One region of the Isoptericola sp. NPDC019482 genome, then DNA from elsewhere that is predicted to be linked to it. Evidence: riboswitches for the same ligand, from Rfam matches in the RefSeq annotation. Region 1 holds a riboswitch; each other region holds the start of a gene.

Region 1 (4,892 bases):
CTCGATGGATGCCGGCGCCTCGGTGACGGTGGTGCCGTGCACCTCGACGGGCTCGGGCAGAGGCGCCTGGGTGACCTTCGCCGTCCAGCCCGGCACGGGCTCGACGGACACGCTGGTGAACGGGGTGTCGCTCGGCAGGTCGACCTGCACCGCGGTGGTCGAGGCCTCGGCGGACTCGTTCGGGACCTTGAAGGTGAGGGTGGCGTACGACCCGGTCTCGGCCGCGTCCGGGGTGACGGTCACGTGCGCGGACGCGGCGGTCGCGCCGAGCACGAGGGCAGGGAGGGCGAGGGCGGCCACGCCGGCGAGGCGGCGCGGGCGGAGGGCAGGGGTGAGGACAGGGGTGGTCCTGGACATGGGTTCTTCTGCTCCTGGCTGTCAGGTGTGTCAGACGGTCGTGGGACGGCGAGGGACCCGCCCCCGTCCGACGACGGACCAGGGCAGGGTCAGGCGGCGCGCGCGAGCGCGCCCGGGAGCAGCGGGGGGCCCCGCGGGGGCGTGCGCCGGCGGACACGGGCCGGGTGGGGGCGCCAGGTGCGCCCGACGACGACGGCGGGCTCGCGGACCACCGGCAGCACCGGCGGCTCCTGCACGAGCAGCGCGACGTGCCGCAGGTGTCCCACGACGGTGAGGGCTGCCCGGTCGCCCGCCGCGAGCAGCAGGGCGGTGAGCAGCACCGCGGCGGCGTGCGCCGCAAGCATCCAGGAGGTGGTGCCGGTGTCGGACGCGTGGTGCAACAGCCCGCCGCCCGTCGCGGGCGCGAGGGAGCCCGGGCCCAGGGCGTGGAGCGCATGCCCGTCCGGGGTGGTGCCCGGGGTCGAGAGCTGTGCCGAAGGAGCGCGCGTGCCCGCCGCGCCGAGCACGGACAACGTCGTGTGCTGCACGAGCTGCAGCGCGACCATCGCCGGCAGGAGGCGCCGGAGGGTCAGCCGGCGGCGGGCGGTCCACACCGCGAGGGGCGCCGTGAGCGCCGCGACGACGAGCCAGGCGAGGGGTGCACCGGGGAGCGCGCCGCCGGCCAGGAGGTGGGCGGCGGCCGCGATGCTGAGCGTCGTACCTGCGACGAGGAGCTCGCGCACACGACGGACGACCACGGGCACCCCCGCACCCTACCGCGCGGGCGGACGACGGCGACGGGACGTCGGTGCTGAGGCCTGCACCTCCGACACGCGCGGGCCGGACGCCCGGCGATGCCTGCTCTGACCTGGGCTACCGTGGGCCGCACGACACGGGGTGCGTCCGGTCGGTCATCGCTGCGACATCGTCGCGGCCGGCCGGCGGGCGCTGAGATCACACCCGTCGAACCTGATCTAGCTCGAACTAGCGAAGGGATGTCGACATGCGTGCGCGCGCACCTGAAGACAGCTCCGCCGGCCGCGCCGGCACCACTGCTCCCGCTCCCGCCTCCACGGTGCTGTCGGCGCCGGCGAGAGGCAGCCGCCCCCGCGTCCTGGCGGTCGCCGGGTCCGACCCCTCCGGGGGCGCGGGGATCCAGGCGGACCTCAAGTCGATCGCGGCCGCGGGCGGCTACGGGATGGCCGCCGTCACGGCGCTGACCGTGCAGAACACCCGGGGGGTGCGCGACGTGCACGTGCCGCCCGCGGAGTTCCTCGCCGCCCAGCTCGACGCCGTCACCGACGACGTGACCGTCGACGCCGTGAAGATCGGGATGCTCGCGTCGGCCCCGGTCGCCCGGGCGGTGGCCGCCTGGCTCGACGGGCTGCCGCGGGCCGCGTGCGACGCCACCGGCACGACGGCGCGCCCCGCCGTCGTGCTGGACCCGGTCATGGTGGCGACCAGCGGCGACCGGCTGCTCGACCCGGCTGCCGAGGACGCGGTGCGGGACCTGCTCGGCCGCGTGGACGTCGTGACCCCGAACCTGCCCGAGCTCGCGGTCCTCGCCGGCGAGCCTCCGGCGGCCCACTGGCCGGCCGCCCTCGACCAGGCGCGGCGGCTCGCGGCGCGGCACGGGGTCCTCGTGGTGGCGAAGGGTGGGCACCTGGGCGCCGCCGAGGCGGTCGCGACGGGGGACGGGGCCCCGGACGCCCTGGTCGGGCCGGAGGGCGTGCTCGTCGAGCTGCCGGGGCTGCGCCTGACCAGCACCTCCACCCACGGAACGGGCTGCTCGCTGTCCAGCGGGCTGGCCGCGAGGTACGCCCGCACGGGCGACTGGGCCGAGGCGCTGCGGGGCACGAAGACCTGGCTCACCGCGGCGATCCGGGCGGGGGAGGACCTGCGCGTCGGCGGCGGGAACGGCCCCGTGGACCACCTGGTGGGGCTGCGGGCCGGCGCCGTGGAGCAGCCCGCGACGTCGCCAGCGGCGGGCGCGGGCGACGCGTCCGCGGACGATCACGGGGAGGACGTCGTCGCGCGCTGGTGGGACGATGCCGCGGGCGTGCGCGCCGCGATCGACGACCTGGCGTTCGTCCGGTCGCTGGGCGACGGGAGCCTCGACGCCGGGCACTTCCGCACGTACCTGGAGCAGGACGCGCTGTACCTGCGCGACTACGCGCGCTGCCTCGCGCGGGCGAGCGAGCTCGCGCCGACCCGGGTCGAGCAGGCGTTCTGGGCGGGTGGCGCGCACGGGGCGCTGGTCACCGAGCTCGACCTGCACACGCGCTGGCTGGGCGGCGAGCCGCAGGACGTGCCCGCCAGCCCGACGACGGCGGCGTACCTCGACCACCTGCGGTCGGCCGGAAACGACTACGCGACCCTCGTGGCCGCCGTCCTGCCCTGCTACTGGATCTACCAGGACGTGGGGGAGCGGCTCGCCGCCCGCAACCACCCCGCCCACCCGTACGCCGCGTGGCTGGGCACGTACGCCGACGACGCGTTCGCCGACGCGACGCGCGAGGCCGTCGCGATCCTGCGCCGGGCCGCCGCGGCGGCCGACGCCCCCACCAGGGACCGGATGTCGGCCGCGTTCCGTGCGGCCTGCGCGCACGAGCTGGCGTTCTTCGACCAGACCGGCCTGCCCGCCCCGACGGGCGCGGCCGATGACGCCGCCGGAACCCCGGTCGGACACGGTGCCGGGCACGGTGCCGGTGGCGGTGCCGGACACGGTGCCGGGGGCGTCGCGGTGGCCTGACCGCGGCCCGTGGCGGCTCTCGCCGTCGCGCTCGACCGAGGGCGCGACGGCGAGATCTCGCGGGGGTAAGCGGTATCCCGAGATCGCGGCGCACCGCATGATCGGGGCAAGCGTGTCGGCGGCGAGTGACAGAATGGTTGTGATGCCCGACACGAAGCGCACTTCGCGCAGCCGCAGCCGAGGCGCCCGCCGCGCCGATCCCTCCGACAGTCCCAGGAGGAGCTCCGCCTCCTCCGCACCCCGACCTCCCGCCGCGCCCGGCACCCCGCCGGGTCGCGCCGAGGGCCCGCCGGGCCGCACGGGCGACGCCGCCCCCGTGGCCGTCGCCCCCGCCGGGTCAGAGCTCTCCACGTTCGCGTCGGTGCGCCGGCTGTACCCCTACGTCCGCCCCGCGTTGCCCCGGATGGTCGGCGGCCTCTTCTCCGCGCTGGGCGCGAGCCTCGCCGCGCTGGCGATCCCGCGCGTGCTGCAGGCTCTCGTCGAGGGCCCGCTCGCCGAGGGGGCGGCGGCCCACGACCTCGGCGCCCTCGTGGTGCCCGTCGTGCTCGTGCTGGTGCTCGGCGTGGCCGAGGCCGGCTTCGTCCTGCTGCGCCGCAACCTCGTGATGTACCCCGGCACGCGCGTCGAGGCCGAGCTGCGGATGGCGCTGTTCCGCCACCTGCAGGACCTGCCCGTCGCGTTCCACGACCGGTGGCCCGGCGGCCAGCTGCTCAGCCGCATCATGGGCGACCTCGGACTGCTGCGCCGCTGGCTGGTGTTCGGCCTCCTGCAGCTCGTCGTCAGCATCGTGACGATCGTGGTCGGTGTCGGCATCCTGCTGGCCACGGCCGGGTGGCTCGGGCTCGTCTACCTCGCGGGCGCGATCCCGGTGACCGTCATCGCGTTCCGCTTCTCGCGTCGCTACCGCGTCATCGCGCGCCTGTCGCAGGACCAGTCCGGCGACCTCGCCACCACCGTCGAGGAGTCCGTGCACGGGATCCGCGTGCTCAAGGCGTTCGGCCGCGGGCGTGACGCGCTGGACTCGTTCACCGACCAGGCGGAGGAGCTGCGTCGCACGGAGATCCGCAAGGCGGGCAACCAGGCCACCGTCACCACGTCGCTGCAGCTCATCCCCGAGGTCACGCTGGCCGTCTGCCTCGTGCTCGGCACGGTGCTCGCCGCCCAGGGGCAGATCACGGTCGGCAGCCTCGTCGCCTTCTTCCTCACGACGGCCGTCATCAACGGCCCCGTGGTCGACCTCGGGATGACCCTGTCGATGACGCTCAACGCGCGCACCGCCGTCGACCGCTTCTTCGAGGTGATGGAGACCCCGAACCCCCTGGCCGACCCCGCCGACCCCGTGAAGGCAGGCCCGGCGCGCGGCCACGTGGAGCTCCGCGACGTCACGTTCCGCTACGAGGACGCGCCGCGCCCGGTCCTCGAGCACGTCGACCTCGAGCTCCCCGTCGGCACGACGACGGCGCTCGTCGGCCTCACCGGCTCGGGCAAGTCCACCCTCGCGATGGTGGTGCCGCGCATCTTCGACGTCACGGGGGGCGAGGTGCTGCTCGACGGCGTCGACGTGCGGCGCCTGCGGCGGCACGACGTGCGCCGGGCCGTCGCGGTCGCGTTCGAGGACCCCACGCTGTTCTCGGCGTCGGTACGCGACAACGTGCTGCTCGGCGTCCCCGAGGCCGGCCCCGACGCCGTGCCGGAGACCGAGCGCGAGCGGCGCCTGCACGAGGCGCTCGAGGTGGCGCAGGCGGGCTTCGTCGCCGACCTGCCACAGGGTGTCGAGACCCGCATCGGGGAGGAGGGCCTGTCC
Region 2 (4,892 bases), on a different contig from region 1:
CACGCCGGCCTCGAACAGCGCCGGGTCCACGAACGGCGCGCCCGTGGCGTACACCGACGACGGGCCGCCGGACAGGATGATCGCCGCCGGGTTCTTGGCGAGCATCTGCTCCGTGGTGAACGTGTGCGGCACGATCTCGGAGTAGACGCTGGCCTCGCGCACGCGGCGCGCGATGAGCTGCGCGTACTGGGCGCCGAAGTCGACGACGAGGACCGGGCGCGGGGTGGGGGTGGTGGCGGGAGACGTCACCGGCTCATCCTAGCCGCCGGACGCTCCCCCTCCCCGGCCCGTCCACGGGGTCACGCGGTGGGGTAGGTCACCTCGACGCGCCGGTTCAGGGCGCGCCCTGCGGGGTTGTCCTCGCCGTTCACCTCGTTGTCCGCGACGGGGTCGGCCTCGCCGTGGCCCTTGACCTTCAGGGCCAGGTCCGGCCGCTCCGCCTCGAGCACGTCGGCGACCGCGTTCGCGCGCTGCTCGGAGAGCTTGAGGTTCCTCGCGTCCGTGCCGATCGAGTCGGTGTACCCGTCCACCCGGACCGTCGCGTCCTGCGGGATGTCTGCGGCCAGGTCGGCCACCGCCTTCTCCGCCTCCGGCGTCAGCTCCGCCTTGCCGAAGTCGAACAGCAGGTCGGAGGTGAGCGTCACGACCGTGTCGTCCTCCTTCTCCTGCGTCTTCTCCAGCACCGTCGTGGAGTCGTCCGGCCGGAGGTCGAACGTCGAGTCCGGCGCGCGCAGGTCGAGCGTCGAGTCCGCGCGCATCGCGTCGGTGAGCTCGGCCGCCTCGACCTTCGCGTCCTGCTCCGCGAGCGCCTCGTGCGCCGCCATCATCAGCTCCGGGTCGGCCGAGGTCGTGGTGTCCGACGACGCGCTCGGGCTCGTCTCCGCGCCGGCCGGTCCCGCGGCGACCGCCGCGAGCAGCACGGCGAGCGCCGCGACGGCGGCTCCCCGGGCCCGGAGCGTCACTGCGCGGCCCCGTCGCCGTAGGTGACCGTCGCGTCCGTGAACAGCGGCAGCCCCTCCGCGGGCAGCACGTCCACGGTCGCCGGCTCGCCGTCCGGGGCGGGCAGCACGGCGGACGCCTCGATCGTCCCGTGGTTGGGGAACTTGAAGGTGATGTTCTCGAGCGGCGACACCAGCATCGACTCGCGGCACCTGAGCTGCGCGAGCGACGCCTGCGCCGCGTCGTCGCTGTCCAGCTGCCAGGCCCCCTCGGTGCAGTAGGGCTTGTAGGCCTTGAGGGCCGTGCGGTCGGTCACGGTCGTCGCGGGCACGACGCCCAGGTCGTAGTAGCTGGCGCCGGCGTCGGCGGGCGACTCGTCGTCGTCCCAGCGCAGCGCCCACCGCACGGTCATGTTCTCGGCGCCGACCTCGACGGAGCGCAGCGTCACGGTGAGCTCGCCACCCCACGCGTCGCCGCCGCCGTGCGGCGTGGCGATCTTCTGCTCCGCCATCACCTGGTCGGCGACGGTGGCGGTGCCCGGGTCGGCGGCGGCCTGCTCCGCGGTGGCGGCCTCGCCCGTCGCGCCGGCCTCGTCGTCGCTCGGGCTGCCGGTGCAGCCGGCGAGCAGGAGCGTGCCGGCGAGGGCGAGTGCTGCGGTGGTGCGGGCGCGTGCGGTCCGTGCGGACATGCGTCCTCCAGGGTCGGGGCACGGCCAGTACCCGGCCGTGGTGGGGGCAGGGGCCCCACTCTGGCACGCGCCGGCAGGGGTCCGCCCGGGGCATCCATGGGGAGAACTCCCCAGGTCACAGGCCTCGGGCGCCGGGGTCAGCCCAGCCGCTCGCGCAGCTTCCGAGCGGCGCGCTCGGGGTCCGGTGCCTGGGTGATGGCACGCACGACGACGACGCGCGACGCGCCGGCGTCGAGCACGGCGTCCAGGCGCTCGGCGTCGACGCCGCCGATGGCGAACCACGGCGTCGTCGGGCGGGTCGCGGCGACCTCGCGCAGCAGGTCGAGGCCGACCGCCGCGCGGCCGGGCTTGGTGGGCGTGGCCCACAGGGGGCCGACGCAGAAGTAGTCGACGTCCGGATCGGCCTCCGCCTCGGCCGCCTGCGCGGCGGAGTGGGTCGAGCGGCCCAGCACCGGGTCCGGTCCCAGCAGCGAACGCACCGCCGGCACCGGCAGGTCGCGCTGCCCCATGTGGACCACGGGCGCGCCGGCGAGCTGCGCGACGTCGGCCCGGTCGTTCACGGCCCAGAGCGCGCCGTGCTCCGCGGCGACGCGGGCGACCATCCCCTGCAGCTCGAGCTCGCGCGCGACGTCGAGCGTCTTGTCCCGCAGCTGCACCACGTCGACGCCGCCCGCGAGCGCCGCGTGCAGGAAGTCCTCCAGGTCGCCCCGGTCCTCGCGGGCGTCGGTGCACAGGTAGAGGCGGGCGTCGGCGAGGCGGGCGCGGGCCGCGTCGGCAGCGGGCGTGGTCGTGGTCACGCCGGCCAGGGTAACCACGGCCCGGGTTACAGTGGCCGCGCACGGGAGCCCCGCTCGGGGCTGAGAGGGCGTAGGAGCCGACCGTCGAACCTGATCTGGGTCATGCCAGCGAAGGGAGCGCACATGCCCACCTCTGCACCCGCTCCGGGATCCGTTCCCGCGGGCGCGTCCGCCCGCGACGTCGTCGTCGTGGGCGGCGGGATCGTCGGCCTCGCCGTGGCCTGGCGGGCCGCGGACGCCGGCCTCGCGGTCACAGTGCTCGACCCGTCGCCCGGCGACGGCGCCACCCGCGCGGCCGCGGGGATGCTCGCGGCCGTCAGCGAGGCCGACTTCGGCGAGCGGGAGCTCGCCCGCCTCAACGTCGCGTCGGCCGCCCGATGGCCCGCGTTCGCCGCCGACCTGGCCGCCGCGACCGGCCACGACGTCCCGCTGCTGCGCGCCGGGTCTCTCGCCGTCGCGTACGACGCCGACGACCTCGCGCTGCTGCGCCGCGTGCTGGCGCTGCACCGGGAGTGGGGCCTCGCGTCCGCGGAGGTCCCCGTCGCCGACGCGCGACGGCGCGAGCCGTACCTCGGGCCACGGCTCGCCGGTGCGGCCGTCGTCGACGGCGACCTGGCCGTCGACCCGCGAGCGGCGCACGCGGCACTGTGCGCGGCACTCGGCCCCGCCCTGGTCCGCCGCGCCGCGGTGCGTCTCGAGCGCGACGCCGCGGGCCGGGTCGTGGCGGTGCACGACGGCGCCGGTGCGCGGCACGCCACGGGCGCCGTCGTGCTCGCGACCGGTCACGGGATGACGGCGTCGCTGCTCGACGGCGTGCCCGAGGTCCGCGTCCCGGTGCGCCCCGTCAAGGGCATGACGGTGCGCCTGGACGCCCCGCCGGGCCTGGCGCTGGAGCACGTGGTACGCGGCACGGTGCAGGGGCGGTCGGTGTACGTCGTGCCGCGGGCGGCCGGCACCGGCACGGGACCGGGCAGCGGGCCCGAGCACCGCGAGATCGTCGTGGGCGCCACCAGCGAGGAGCGTCCCGACGACCGCCGCGCCGAGGCCGGCGGCGTCTTCGCCCTGCTGCGCGACGCACGCGCCCTCGTGCCCGGGATCGACGAGGCCGCGCTGGTCGACGTCACGCCGCGCGCCCGCCCGGCGACCCCCGACAACCTGCCGCTCGTCGGCGCCACCGCCGTGCCCGGCCTGCTCGCCGCCGTCGGGCACGGGCGCAACGGGGTGCTGCTCGCGCCGCTCACCGCCGACGCCGTGCTCGCCGCGCTGACCGGAGCTCCTCCCCCCGACGACGCGTTGTCCGCCGCCGACCCGCGCCGCTTCGCGCCCGCCGACCGTCCCGCCGACAGTCCACTCCCCGAAGGAGCCGCCCGATGACCGCCATCCCCGCCGCCCGCACCGCCGTCGTGAACGGCGAGGCCTACGCGCTCGACGGGCCGCACGGTGACGGCGTCGAGGCCGTCGTCGCGGCCCTCGTCCCCGCGTTCGTCGCGGACGGCACGGTGCAGGGCATCGCCGTGGCCGTGAACGACGCGGTCGTCCCCCGCGGCCTGTGGGCCGGCACCCGGATCGCGCCCGGCGACCGGGTCGAGATCGTCACCGCCGTCCAGGGCGGCTGACCTGAAGCACGCAGAAGGTATGGAGGAAGCATGACCAGCACGCCCGCCGCGGCGACGTCCGCCCCTGTCGCGCACCCGCTCGTCGACCCGCTCGTGGTCGCCGGCACGGAGATCGGCTCGCGCCTCGTCATGGGCACGGGCGGCGCGTCGAACCTCATGACGCTCGAGGACGCGCTGGTCGCGTCCGGCACCGGGCTCACCACGGTGGCGATGCGACGCGTCGCGGTGCGCCCCGGCGGCACGGGCGCGGAGGACGGCGGCATCTGGGGGCTGCTGGAGCGGCTCGGCATCCGCGCGCTGCCCAACACGGCGGGCTGCTTCTCGGTCGCCGAGGCCGTGCTCACGGCGCAGCTCGCGCGCGAGGCGTGCGGCACCGACTGGGTCAAGCTCGAGGTGATCGCCGACGACGTGACGCTCCTGCCCGACCCCCTCGGCCTCGTCGAGGCGGCCGACCGGCTGGTGCGCGACGGGTTCGTCGTCCTGCCGTACACGAACGACGACCCGATCCTCGCGCGCCGGCTGGAGGACGTCGGCTGCGCCGCCGTCATGCCGCTCGGCGCCCCCATCGGCACCGGCCTGGGAGTCCTCAACCCGCGCAACATCGAGGCGATCGCGTCCGCCGCGCGCGTGCCGGTCATCCTCGACGCCGGGGTGGGCACGGCGTCCGACGCCGCCCTCGCGATGGAGCTCGGCTGCGACGGCGTCCTGCTCGCGACCGCCGTCACGCGCGCCGCCGACCCGGTCCGCATGGCGCACGCCATGCGCCTCGCCGTCGAGTCCGGCCGCCTCGCCGCGGGGGCCGGCCGCATCCCCCGCCGCGAGGGCGCGCTGGCCAGCTCCTCCCCCGACGGC
Region 3 (4,892 bases), on a different contig from region 1:
GGCCGCCGTCCACCTCCGCCGGCGTGCGCGGGCTGGACGAGACCGGGCGCCTGGCCCCGATCCAGCGGCCCACCGGGGAGATGTCCCGCGCCGTCGCCCCCACGCCCGCGGTCCGGCCCGCGCCGGCGCCCAGCGCCCCGGCCGCGCCTCCTGCGCGCACCTCGACCCGCCGCGACCCCGGTGCGGCGCCGACGGGCGCCGCCACCGGGCTCGGGATGCCCCCGCTGGCCGCGCCCTCGAGCCCGTCGGCGAGCTCCGCGCCCCCCGCGGCCAGCCCGCCGGCCACGGTCGCCCCGCGCCCCGACGGACCCACCCGCCGTTCACCGTTCGCGACGACGGGCACCGCGTCGCCGTTCGGCACGACGTCGGCGCCGTCGGCCCTGTCGTCGGCCCCGTCGTCGATGCCGCCCGCCGCGGCGCCGACCACCCCGCCGCCCGCCGCCTCCACGTCGGTGGCGCCCCCGCTGCCCTGGGCGAGCCCGACGACCGAGCGGCCCGCGTCCGTGCCGCCCTCGCGCCCCGCGCCCGGTGCCGCGCAGGCGCCGGCCGCCGCCGAGCGTCCCGCCGCGTCGCCGTTCGACGCGCTGGTGGCGTCCGAGCAGCCCGTCCGGGCGCGTTCCGCCGCGCCGCAGGTCGACGAGGACGACGACGAGGACTGGGACGAGCCCGAGGCGTCGTACACCTGGCTGCACTACATCGTCCTCGTGGTCGTCGCGTTCGTGCTCGGCCTGCTGGTGTGGAAGCTTCTGCTCGGGGGCCCGGACACGAACGACTTCCAGACGGACCAGGCCGCCCCCGCGGCCGGCCACTCGCTCACCCTCGAACACCCCGGAGCCGCCGCATGACCGCCAGCCCCCGCGCCGTCGAGCTGGCGGTCGTAGCCGCCCGGGCCGCGTCCGACCGCAAGGCGCAGGAGATCATCGCCCTGGACGTGAGCGACCAGCTGGTGCTCACCGACGTGTTCCTCATCGCCTCGGGCACCAACGAGCGGCAGGTCTCGGCCATCGTGGACGCCGTCGAGGAGGCGATGTTCCTCGCCGGGTCCAAGCCGATCCGCCGCGAGGGCAAGGCGCAGGCGCGCTGGGTGCTGCTGGACTTCGGCGAGGTCGTCGTCCACGTGCAGCACGCCGAGGACCGCGTGTACTACGCGCTCGAGCGGCTGTGGAAGGACTGCCCGGCGGTCGAGCTGCCCGAGGACGCGCGCGGCGGCGACGGCGCGGCGGCCGCTGCCGAGTACGGCGACGACGGCGGCGACGGCGTGATCCGCCTCGCGGGCGACGAGCGGTGACGGCCGGCACCGTCGTCCTGCTGCGGCACGCCCGCACCGCGTACAACGCCTCGCTGCGGCTGCAGGGGCAGATCGACATCCCGCTCGACGAGGTCGGCCGCTGGCAGGCGGCGGAGGGCGGCTCCGCGCTCGCGTCGTCGCACCGCGCGACGCGCATCGTGTCCTCCGACCTGGGGCGTGCCGTCGAGACGGCGGCCGCCTACGCGGACGCGCTCGGCGGGATGTCCGTCGTCGCCGACGAGCGGCTCCGGGAGCGCGGCTTCGGCGCCTGGGAGGGCCTCACCGGCGCGGAGCTGCAGGAGCGCTGGCCCGAGGAGTACGCCGCCTGGCGGCTCGGTGCCGAGCCGGCGGGGGCGGGCGCTGAGACGAAGGCGGCGGTCGCGCAGCGCATGGCCGTGGCCGTGGCCGAGCACGTCGCGGACCTGGACGACGACGCGACCCTCGTCGTCGTGTCGCACGGGGCCGCGATCTCGCTGGCGGTGACGGCGCTGCTCGGGCTCGACCCGACCACCTGGCGCGGGCTGTCCGGCATGCACAACGTGCACTGGTCCCACCTGCACCGTGCAGGCGAGGGGGCCGAGCCGGCCTGGCGACTCGTGGCGCACAACGTGGGCGCGGGGTACCCCCTGGACCGCTGGCAGGCGGGGCCGGACTGGAATTTGGAACCTGGCCCGAAGTCTGCCTAAGATATCGACGTTCCCGAGGGGCGCAAGCCCGGAGGAACACACCGAATCAGACGAATCGCCTGGCCGTCCGCGGTCGCGAGAGTCGGTTCTCGGGGCTGTGGCGCAGCTGGTAGCGCACCTGCATGGCATGCAGGGGGTCAGGGGTTCGAGTCCCCTCAGCTCCACCCCGACGAGAAGGCCCGGAACCTCATGGTTCCGGGCCTTCTCGCATGACCAGGGGTTTCACCGTACGGGACGCCCCTTGCGCCGACGCCGACGTCGCCTAAGGTCGGCCCTGCGGCCGCCTCGTCGGCCGTCACATCTGAAGACACCCATGACAGGGGAGCGCCGTCGAAGGGGCGCTGAGAGTGCGGGCACAGCCGCAGACCCTTGGAACCTGCTCCGGTTAGCACCGGCGAAGGGAGTTACCTGGAATGTCCGCGCCCATTTTCTCGCGCATCCCGTCCCTGCGGTACCGCACCGTCGACCTCGTCACCGTGGCCATGCTCGGCGTGGCCGTCGGCGTCGTCTTCTGGGGCTGGACCCAGCTCTACCACCTGCTGTCCGCCGGTCTGGCGGTCGTGTTCCCACCGGCCACCGGTCTGCTCGGGGGCGGCTGGCTGCTCGGCGGGGTGCTGGGCGGGCTCATCGTCCGCCGCCCCGGCGCGGCGCTGCTCACCGAGGTGGTCGCCGCGAGCGTCGAGGCGTTGCTCGGCGCCGGCTGGGGCTTCTCGGCGATCGTCTCCGGCGTCGTCCAGGGGTTCGGCGCCGAGCTCGTGCTCGCCCTGTTCCTGTACCGCCGCTTCGGCACCGCCGTCGCCGCCCTGGCGGGCGCGGCGGCGGGCGCGTGCGGTGCCGTGTACGAGTGGTTCGCGTACTACCCCGACTGGGAGTGGCCCTTCCGGCTGGCCTACCTGGGCCTCTTCGCGCTGTCCGGCGCGCTGCTCGCGGGGCTCGGGGGCGCGGCGCTCGTGCGCGCCCTGGCCCGGGCCGGCGTGCTCGACGCCTTCGGGCCCGGGCGCGACCTTGCTGATCGTGCCGCCGGCCGCACGGGCCGCGCCGCCGGCCGCACCCGGGCCTGACGCCGTGGCACGCGACGACGTCCGGGCGCGCGTGCGGGGGCTGCGCTGGCGGCCCACGGGGCGCGCGACCCCGACGGTCGACGGCCTCGACCTCACCGTCGGCGCGGGGGAGCGCGTGGGGCTGGTCGGCCCCAGCGGCGCCGGCAAGTCGACCGTGCTGCACGCGCTGGCGGGAGTGCTCGGGGACCCGCTGCCGGGGGAGCTGTCCGGCACCGTGCACGTGGACGGAGGGGTCGGGTACGTCCCGCAGGACCCGGGCTCCGCGGTGGTCGCGTCCCGGATCGGGCGGGACGTCGCGTTCGGGCCCGAGAACGCCGGCCTGCCGCGGGCGGAGATCTGGCGCCGCACGGACGAGGCGCTGGACCGGGTGGGACTGCGGTACCCGACCGGCCGTCCCACGTCGGCCCTCTCGGGCGGTGAGCTGCAGCGGCTGGCGCTCGCCGGGGCGCTCGCCCGGACGCCCGGCCTGCTGCTGCTCGACGAGCCGACGGCCATGCTCGACCCGGCCGCCGCGGCCGAGGTGCGCGCCGCCGTCGTCGGCGCGCTGGAGGGCACGGACACGTCCCTCGTCGTGGTTGACCACCACGTCGGGCCGTGGTTCGAGCACCTGGACCGCGTCGTCGTGCTCGGTCCGGGCGGCCGGATCACGCACGACGTCGCGCCGGCTGCGCTCGACGCCGCCGCGCTCGACGTCCCCGCGGGCGGCGCGACCTCGCTGCGGGACGAGCTGACCCGGGCCGGGGTGTGGCTGCCCGGGGTGCCCGCGCCCGCGCCGCTGGACGTGCCCGCGTCGCTGGTGGCGCCGGACGGGCCCGGGCCGGACGTCGTCGTCGAGGGGCTCCGCGTCGACCTGGTGACCCGCGGCCTGCGCGGGCGCACCACCACGAATGCGCTCGACGGCGTGGCCGCGCGGCTGCCGGCGGGGCGGCTCACGGCCGTGACGGGGCCGTCGGGGGCGGGGAAGTCCACCCTCGTCGCCACGGTCGCGGGGCATCTGCGACCGACGGCCGGCGAGGTGCGGGGCGCCCCAGGGCGTACCGCGCGCTCGCGCGACCTCGCCCGGTCGTGCGGGTGGGTACCGCAGCAGCCGGAGCACGGCCTGCTCGCCCTGCGGGTGCGGGACGAGGTCGAGCTCACGGGGCGCCGCCTCGGCGTCGCCGTGGACGCGGACGAGGTGCTCGCGCTGCTGCGCCTCGACCACCTCGCCGACGCGCACCCGTTCCGGCTGTCCGGCGGCGAGCAGCGCCGGCTCGCCCTGGCGGCCGCGCTCGCGCACCGCCCGGGGCTCGTGCTGCTCGACGAGCCCACCGTCGGGCAGGACCGGCAGACCTGGGCCGCGGTGGCCGGCTGGGCCGTCGCCGCCGCCCGGCACGGGGCCACGGTCGCGGCGAGCACCCACGACGGGCACCTCGTGGCCCACGCCGGCCACCAGGTGCGGCTCGACGGTCCGGCACGCCAGCGACAGGTGGTGGCGGCGTGACCGGCGTGCTGGCGCGGGTGAACGACCTCGTGCTCGTGGTCCTCGGGCTGCTCGGCCTGGTCGCCTCGCTGGGGGTGCGGGACGTCGCCAGCGCGGCCGCCGGGCTCGGCGCCTGCCTGGCCCTCGGGCTGGTGCTGCTGCCGCGCGGCGTGGGGTCGCCGCTGCGATATCTCACGGTGGTCGTCGCGGTCGCGTCGGTGACCTGGTCGACCTGGCTGCTCGGCGGCCACGACCCCGTGGTCGCGGGCGTGGCCGGGGCCCGCATCGCGGTGCTCGCGCTGCCGGGGGTGGCGCTCGCGCCGCTGGTCGACCCGAGCGGCCTGGCCGACCAGCTCGGCCAGCGGCTGCGCCTGCCGGCCCGCTTCGTCGTCGGGGTC
Region 4 (4,892 bases), on a different contig from region 1:
GTTCCCGGTGAGCGACGGAGTACGGGGTCTCGTCCTCGGGCTCATCGCCGTCGGCTGGGCCGCCGCCGTCACCTACTCGTTCCGCGAGCACCGCAAGGCGGTCGCCGCGGAGCGGGCCGAGGCGGCCGGCGAGCACCCCGAGGCCGCTGCGACGACGGTCGCCTGACGCCTGCCCCGGCAGGGCCGAGGCCACCGACGACACCACCGCCACCGCACGTCACCCGCCGTGCGGTGGCGGTGTCGTGCCGTCCCGGTACCGTGGTGGAGCCAGGAGAACTGCGCGCCGGACCCAGCTGCACGGCACTGGGGGGTGAGCCTCATGTCCAGCACGCCCAACGACACACCGCGCCGCGAGCTCGTCGCCCTCGCGGAGCTGCTGGGCGCCGGGAGCCAACTGCTCGTCGGCCGGTACCGCGTCGACGTCGCCACGGGGGAGTGGTGGTGGTCGGACGAGGTCTTCCGGATCTTCGGCCGTGAGCCGGGCAAGATCCCGCCGGGGCCGGAGGTGCTGCGCGCCCACCTGCACCCCGACGACCGCGAGCGGCTCTCCCGGACGGCGGTGGTCGCGCTCGGCACCGGGCGGCCGTTCTCGGGCGCGCACCGCGTCGTGGACGACCACGGGCGCACCCACACCGTCGTCGTCACCGGACAGGGGAGGCACGGGGCCGACGGCGCGTCGTCGCAGATCGTCGGCTACGTCATCGACGCGAGCCCGGTCGTGCGGGACGCGCTGGAGCGCGAGGCGCACCGCGCCGTCTCCCGCGCTTTCGTCGCGGCCGCGGCGGCCGAGCAGGCCAAGGGCGCCATCATGGCGGTCTGCGGCGTCGACGAGTCGGTCGCCAACGAGGTGCTCGCGGACGCCGGCGCGCAGGTCGGGATCTCCGCCCAGTCGGCGGGGGAACAGGTGATGAAGGGGCTCGCACGGCCGGTCGGGGACCGCGACGCCGCGCTCACGGCGGCGGAGGTGGTGCGGTCGGCCCCGCCGGCCCAGGACGCGGCGGACCGGCTCAGCCAGGCGCTCGCCACCGTGCGGCCGGTGGACCGGCCGCACGGTCACGACGCGCAGCTCGCCCGCCGGCGTCCGCGCGCGAGCCACTGACGCGCGAGAACTGACCCGCAGGGCGGGCCGTTAGGGGTTGCGGGGTCAGCGGCCGGGGACGAACCGGGCCGCCGCGCGCACGGCGCCCTTGCGGGCGAGGCGCTTCGCGAGCACCGCGACCCCGCCCGAGACCGCGGCGAAGGTGACGGCCTGGATGATCGAGATCTCGTCGTCGTCCACGTTGGTGGGCGCCACGCTGCCCGTCGTCTTCTCCCAGACCACGCCGATCAGCTTCTGCGCGACCCATCCGGCGGCGATCGTCAGCACCACCGTGCCGACCTTCACGCCCAGCGGCTGCTCGGTGTCCGTCACGTGCTCTCCCTCGGTAGGTCCCGGCGCGGCCGCGGCATGACCGCGCGTCGTCTCGCGTGCGTCCGCGGCCTCCGGGCGGCGTCACGGCACGTCAGGCACGTCACACCCCGTGGCCGAGGACGGGACCACGGTAGCGCGGCGTCGACGGGTAGGCTCGTGGTGATACGACAGGGGAGCGCCCACCGGCGCTGAGAGTGCGGACCGCCGCAGACCCTCGAACCTGACCCGGTTAGCACCGGTGGAGGAAGTCGGGAATCTCGATCCCTGCGGACGGCCGCACCACGACGGTGCCGGGTGCCCGCAGGACCCCCTTCTCGCACCTTGAGGAGGACAGCATGAAGCTGACGACCACGGCCACGGCCGCCACCGCGGGCGTCGTCGCCCTGCTGCCGCTGCTGGCGGCGTGCGGCGGGACGCCCACCGACGACGCGACCGGCGCGGCGTCGGACACGGTCACGCTCGTCACCCACGACTCGTTCGCGGTCTCCGACGACGTCCTGGCCGCGTTCGAGAAGGAGTCCGGCCTCACCGTCGAGCAGGTGGCCCCCGGGGACGCGGGCACGCTGGTGAACCAGCTCGTGCTCACCAAGGACGCGCCGCTGGGCGACGTCGTCTTCGGCGTGGACAACACGTACGCGTCGCGGGCCGTGGACGCCGGGGTCTTCGAGGAGTACCAGCCGGCCGACCTCGCCCCGGAGGTCGCGGCCTACGCGCCCGACGACCTGGCCGGCACCCTGACGCCGGTCGACGTGGGCGACGTGTGCATGAACCTCGACGACGGCTGGTTCGAGCAGAACGGCGTCACGCCCCCGACGACGCTCGAGGACCTCGCGAAGCCGGAGTACGCGGACCTCACCGTCGTGACCAACCCGGCGACGTCGTCCCCCGGCCTCGCGTTCCTGCTCGCGACGATCGGCGCCTTCGGCACGGACGGCTGGGAGGCCTACTGGGCCGACCTGCGCGACAACGGCCTCAAGGTGGCCGAGAGCTGGGAGGACGCGTACTACGTGGACTTCTCCGGCGCCGGCGAGGGCGGGCAGCGCCCGATCGCGCTGTCCTACGCGACGTCGCCCGCGTTCACCGTGAGCGACGACGGGAAGACCTCCGCCACCAGCGCGATGCTCGACACCTGCTTCCGGCAGGTCGAGTACGCGGGCGTGCTGGCGGGCGCCGAGAACCCCGAGGGCGCCAAGAAGCTCGTGGACTTCCTGACGAGCGCCGAGTTCCAGGCCGACGTGCCCGGCCAGATGTACATGTACCCCGCGGACCCGGACGTGGAGCTGCCCGCCGACTGGCAGCAGTTCGCGCCCCTGGCCGACGAGCCGTTCGAGGTGGCGCCCGCGGACGTCGCCGCGCACCGCGACGAGTGGATCGAGCAGTGGACGGCGACGGTCGTCGGCTGACGCGCCCCGTGCCCCGCGTCCCGGCCGGCACCGCCCGCCCGGCCCCCCGGGCGGCGCGGTCGCGCGCCGAACGGTGGCGCGGAGACCGGTGGGGCGCGTGGCTCGGCTGGGGTGTCGCCGTCGCGCTCCCGCTGGGCTTCCTCGCGGTCTTCTTCGCGTGGCCGGTGGTGTCGCTCGTCCTGCAGGGGTTCTTCACCGAGACCGCGGCGGGGCGGGAGCTCGACCTGTCCGGCTTCGCGGAGGTGCTGTCCCAGGAGCGCACGTGGCGGATCGTCGGGCAGACGCTCGCCCAGGCGCTCACCGGCACGCTGCTGTCGGTGCTGCTGGGGCTGCCCGGCGCGTACGTGCTCTACCGGTGCCGGTTCCCCGGGCGCACCCTGGTGCGGGGCCTGGTGACGGTGCCGTTCGTGCTGCCCAGCGTCGTCGTCGGCGTCGCGTTCCGTGCGCTCTTCGCGCCCGGCGGGCTGCTCGGCTGGGCTCACCTGGAGGAGAGCTTCGCCGGCATCGTGCTGGCGCTGGTGTTCTTCAACTACGCGGTGGTGGTGCGCACCGTCGGCGGCATGTGGGAGCGGCTCGATCCCCGCGCCGAGCAGGCCGCCCGCGCGCTCGGCGCGACGCCCTGGCGCGCGTTCCGCACCGTGACGCTGCCCGCGCTCGGCCCGGCGATCGCGTCGGCCGCCGCGGTGGTGTTCCTGTTCTGCGCGACGGCGTTCGGCGTCGTGCTGGTGCTCGGCGGCCTGCGCTACGGCACGATCGAGACGGAGATCTGGACCCGCACCACCCAGTTCCTCGACCTGCGCTCCGCGGCGGTGCTGTCGGTGCTGCAGCTCGTGGTCGTCGCCGGCGCGCTGCTGGTCAGCTCGCGCGCGCGGGCGAAGCGGGAGCGGGCCCTGCACCTGACGAGCGACAGCGTGTCCGCGCACCGGCTGCGGCTGCGCGCGGGCGCTGACGGCACGGACCTCGTGCCGGCGCTCGTCACCCTCGTCGTCGTCGCCGGGCTCCTCGTGCTGCCCATGGCGGGCCTCGTCACCCGGTCGCTGCGCGCGCCAGACGGGTCCTGGGGCCTCGACAACTACGTCGCCCTCGGCACCACGGGCGGTCGCAACGCCCTCACCGTCACGGTGTGGGAGGCGCTCGGCAACTCGCTGCGCACCGCGGCGTGGGCCGCGCTGATCGCCGTCGTCGTGGGCGGCCTCGTGGCGCTCGTGGTGTCCCGGCGCCCGCGGCGCGCGGGGCTGCGGCGCGCCGTCGGCGTGCTCGACGCCGCGTTCATGCTGCCGCTCGGCGTGTCCGCCGTGACGGTGGGCTTCGGCTTCCTCATCACGCTGGACGAGCCGCTCGGGCTCGACGTCGACCTGCGCACCTCCGGAGCGCTGGTGCCGATCGCGCAGGCGGTCGTCGCGATCCCGCTCGTGGTGCGCACGATGCTGCCGGTGCTGCGCGCCATCGACCCGCGGCTGCGCGAGGCGGCCGCCGCGCTGGGCGCGGCGCCCGGGCGGGTGCTGCGGACCGTCGACGGCCCGCTGGGCGCGCGGTCGCTCGGGCTGGCGATCGGGTTCGCGTTCGCCGTCTCGCTGGGCGAGTTCGGCGCGACGTCGTTCCTCGCGCGCCCCGACACGGCCACGCTGCCGGTGGTCATCTACCGGCTGATCGGGCGGCCCGGGGCCGAGAACTACGGGATGGCGCTCGCGGCGTCCGTGGTGCTGGCCGTGCTCACCGCGACCGTCATGATGGTGGCCGAGCGCCTGCGCGGCGACCGGCCGGGAGGGGAGTTCTGATGGAGCAGGGCCAGACGACGGGGCTCGCCGTGCGCGACGCCGTCGTGCGATACGGCGCCACGCGCCGCCGGGCGGGGGCGGTCGCGGTCGACGGCGTGTCGCTCGACGTCGCGGCCGGCGAGATCGTCGCGCTGCTCGGGCCGAGCGGCTGCGGCAAGTCGTCGCTGCTGCGCGCCGTCGCCGGGCTGGAGCCGCTCGCGGGCGGGACCGTGGCGTTCGACGGCGAGGACCTCGCGGGCGTGCCCGTGCACCGGCGCGGCTTCGGCCTGCTCTTCCAGGACGGGCAGCTCTTCCCGCACC

What was found. Region 1 has a riboswitch for thiamine pyrophosphate ahead of ABZ493_RS09655 (bifunctional hydroxymethylpyrimidine kinase/phosphomethylpyrimidine kinase). Riboswitches for the same ligand answer to the same signal wherever they lie in the genome.
Region 2: linked by a shared signal. The riboswitch ahead of thiO (glycine oxidase ThiO) and the one ahead of ABZ493_RS09655 (bifunctional hydroxymethylpyrimidine kinase/phosphomethylpyrimidine kinase) in region 1 are both predicted to bind thiamine pyrophosphate.
Region 3: linked by a shared signal. The riboswitch ahead of ABZ493_RS10570 (ECF transporter S component) and the one ahead of ABZ493_RS09655 (bifunctional hydroxymethylpyrimidine kinase/phosphomethylpyrimidine kinase) in region 1 are both predicted to bind thiamine pyrophosphate.
Region 4: linked by a shared signal. The riboswitch ahead of ABZ493_RS20375 (thiamine ABC transporter substrate-binding protein) and the one ahead of ABZ493_RS09655 (bifunctional hydroxymethylpyrimidine kinase/phosphomethylpyrimidine kinase) in region 1 are both predicted to bind thiamine pyrophosphate.

The regions. Positions count from the first base shown of each region.
Region 1 is NZ_JBEYBQ010000010.1:113,099-117,990, forward strand. Features, by position in the region: gene ABZ493_RS09645 (YcnI family protein) at 1-357, opposite strand, end outside; gene ABZ493_RS09650 (hypothetical protein) at 447-1,100, opposite strand; TPP riboswitch at 1,220-1,349, shown strand; gene ABZ493_RS09655 (bifunctional hydroxymethylpyrimidine kinase/phosphomethylpyrimidine kinase) at 1,340-3,088, shown strand; gene ABZ493_RS09660 (ABC transporter ATP-binding protein) at 3,405-4,892, shown strand, end outside.
Region 2 is NZ_JBEYBQ010000015.1:58,531-63,422, reverse strand. Features, by position in the region: gene guaA (glutamine-hydrolyzing GMP synthase) at 1-249, opposite strand, end outside; gene ABZ493_RS11970 (OmpA family protein) at 300-962, opposite strand; gene ABZ493_RS11965 (hypothetical protein) at 959-1,627, opposite strand; gene thiE (thiamine phosphate synthase) at 1,765-2,424, opposite strand; TPP riboswitch at 2,456-2,558, shown strand; gene thiO (glycine oxidase ThiO) at 2,548-3,798, shown strand; gene thiS (sulfur carrier protein ThiS) at 3,795-4,040, shown strand; gene ABZ493_RS11945 (thiazole synthase) at 4,071-4,892, shown strand, end outside.
Region 3 is NZ_JBEYBQ010000012.1:76,935-81,826, forward strand. Features, by position in the region: gene ABZ493_RS10550 (hypothetical protein) at 1-845, shown strand, start outside; gene rsfS (ribosome silencing factor) at 842-1,288, shown strand; gene ABZ493_RS10560 (histidine phosphatase family protein) at 1,285-1,974, shown strand; tRNA gene ABZ493_RS10565 (tRNA-Ala) at 2,066-2,138, shown strand; TPP riboswitch at 2,283-2,394, shown strand; gene ABZ493_RS10570 (ECF transporter S component) at 2,388-3,035, shown strand; gene ABZ493_RS10575 (ATP-binding cassette domain-containing protein) at 3,040-4,515, shown strand; gene ABZ493_RS10580 (energy-coupling factor transporter transmembrane component T) at 4,512-4,892, shown strand, end outside.
Region 4 is NZ_JBEYBQ010000050.1:2,860-7,751, forward strand. Features, by position in the region: gene ABZ493_RS20360 (sulfite exporter TauE/SafE family protein) at 1-166, shown strand, start outside; gene ABZ493_RS20365 (PAS domain-containing protein) at 320-1,099, shown strand; gene ABZ493_RS20370 (DUF4235 domain-containing protein) at 1,145-1,411, opposite strand; TPP riboswitch at 1,571-1,675, shown strand; gene ABZ493_RS20375 (thiamine ABC transporter substrate-binding protein) at 1,747-2,814, shown strand; gene ABZ493_RS20380 (iron ABC transporter permease) at 2,946-4,592, shown strand; partial or broken gene ABZ493_RS20385 (ABC transporter ATP-binding protein) at 4,592-4,892, shown strand, end outside.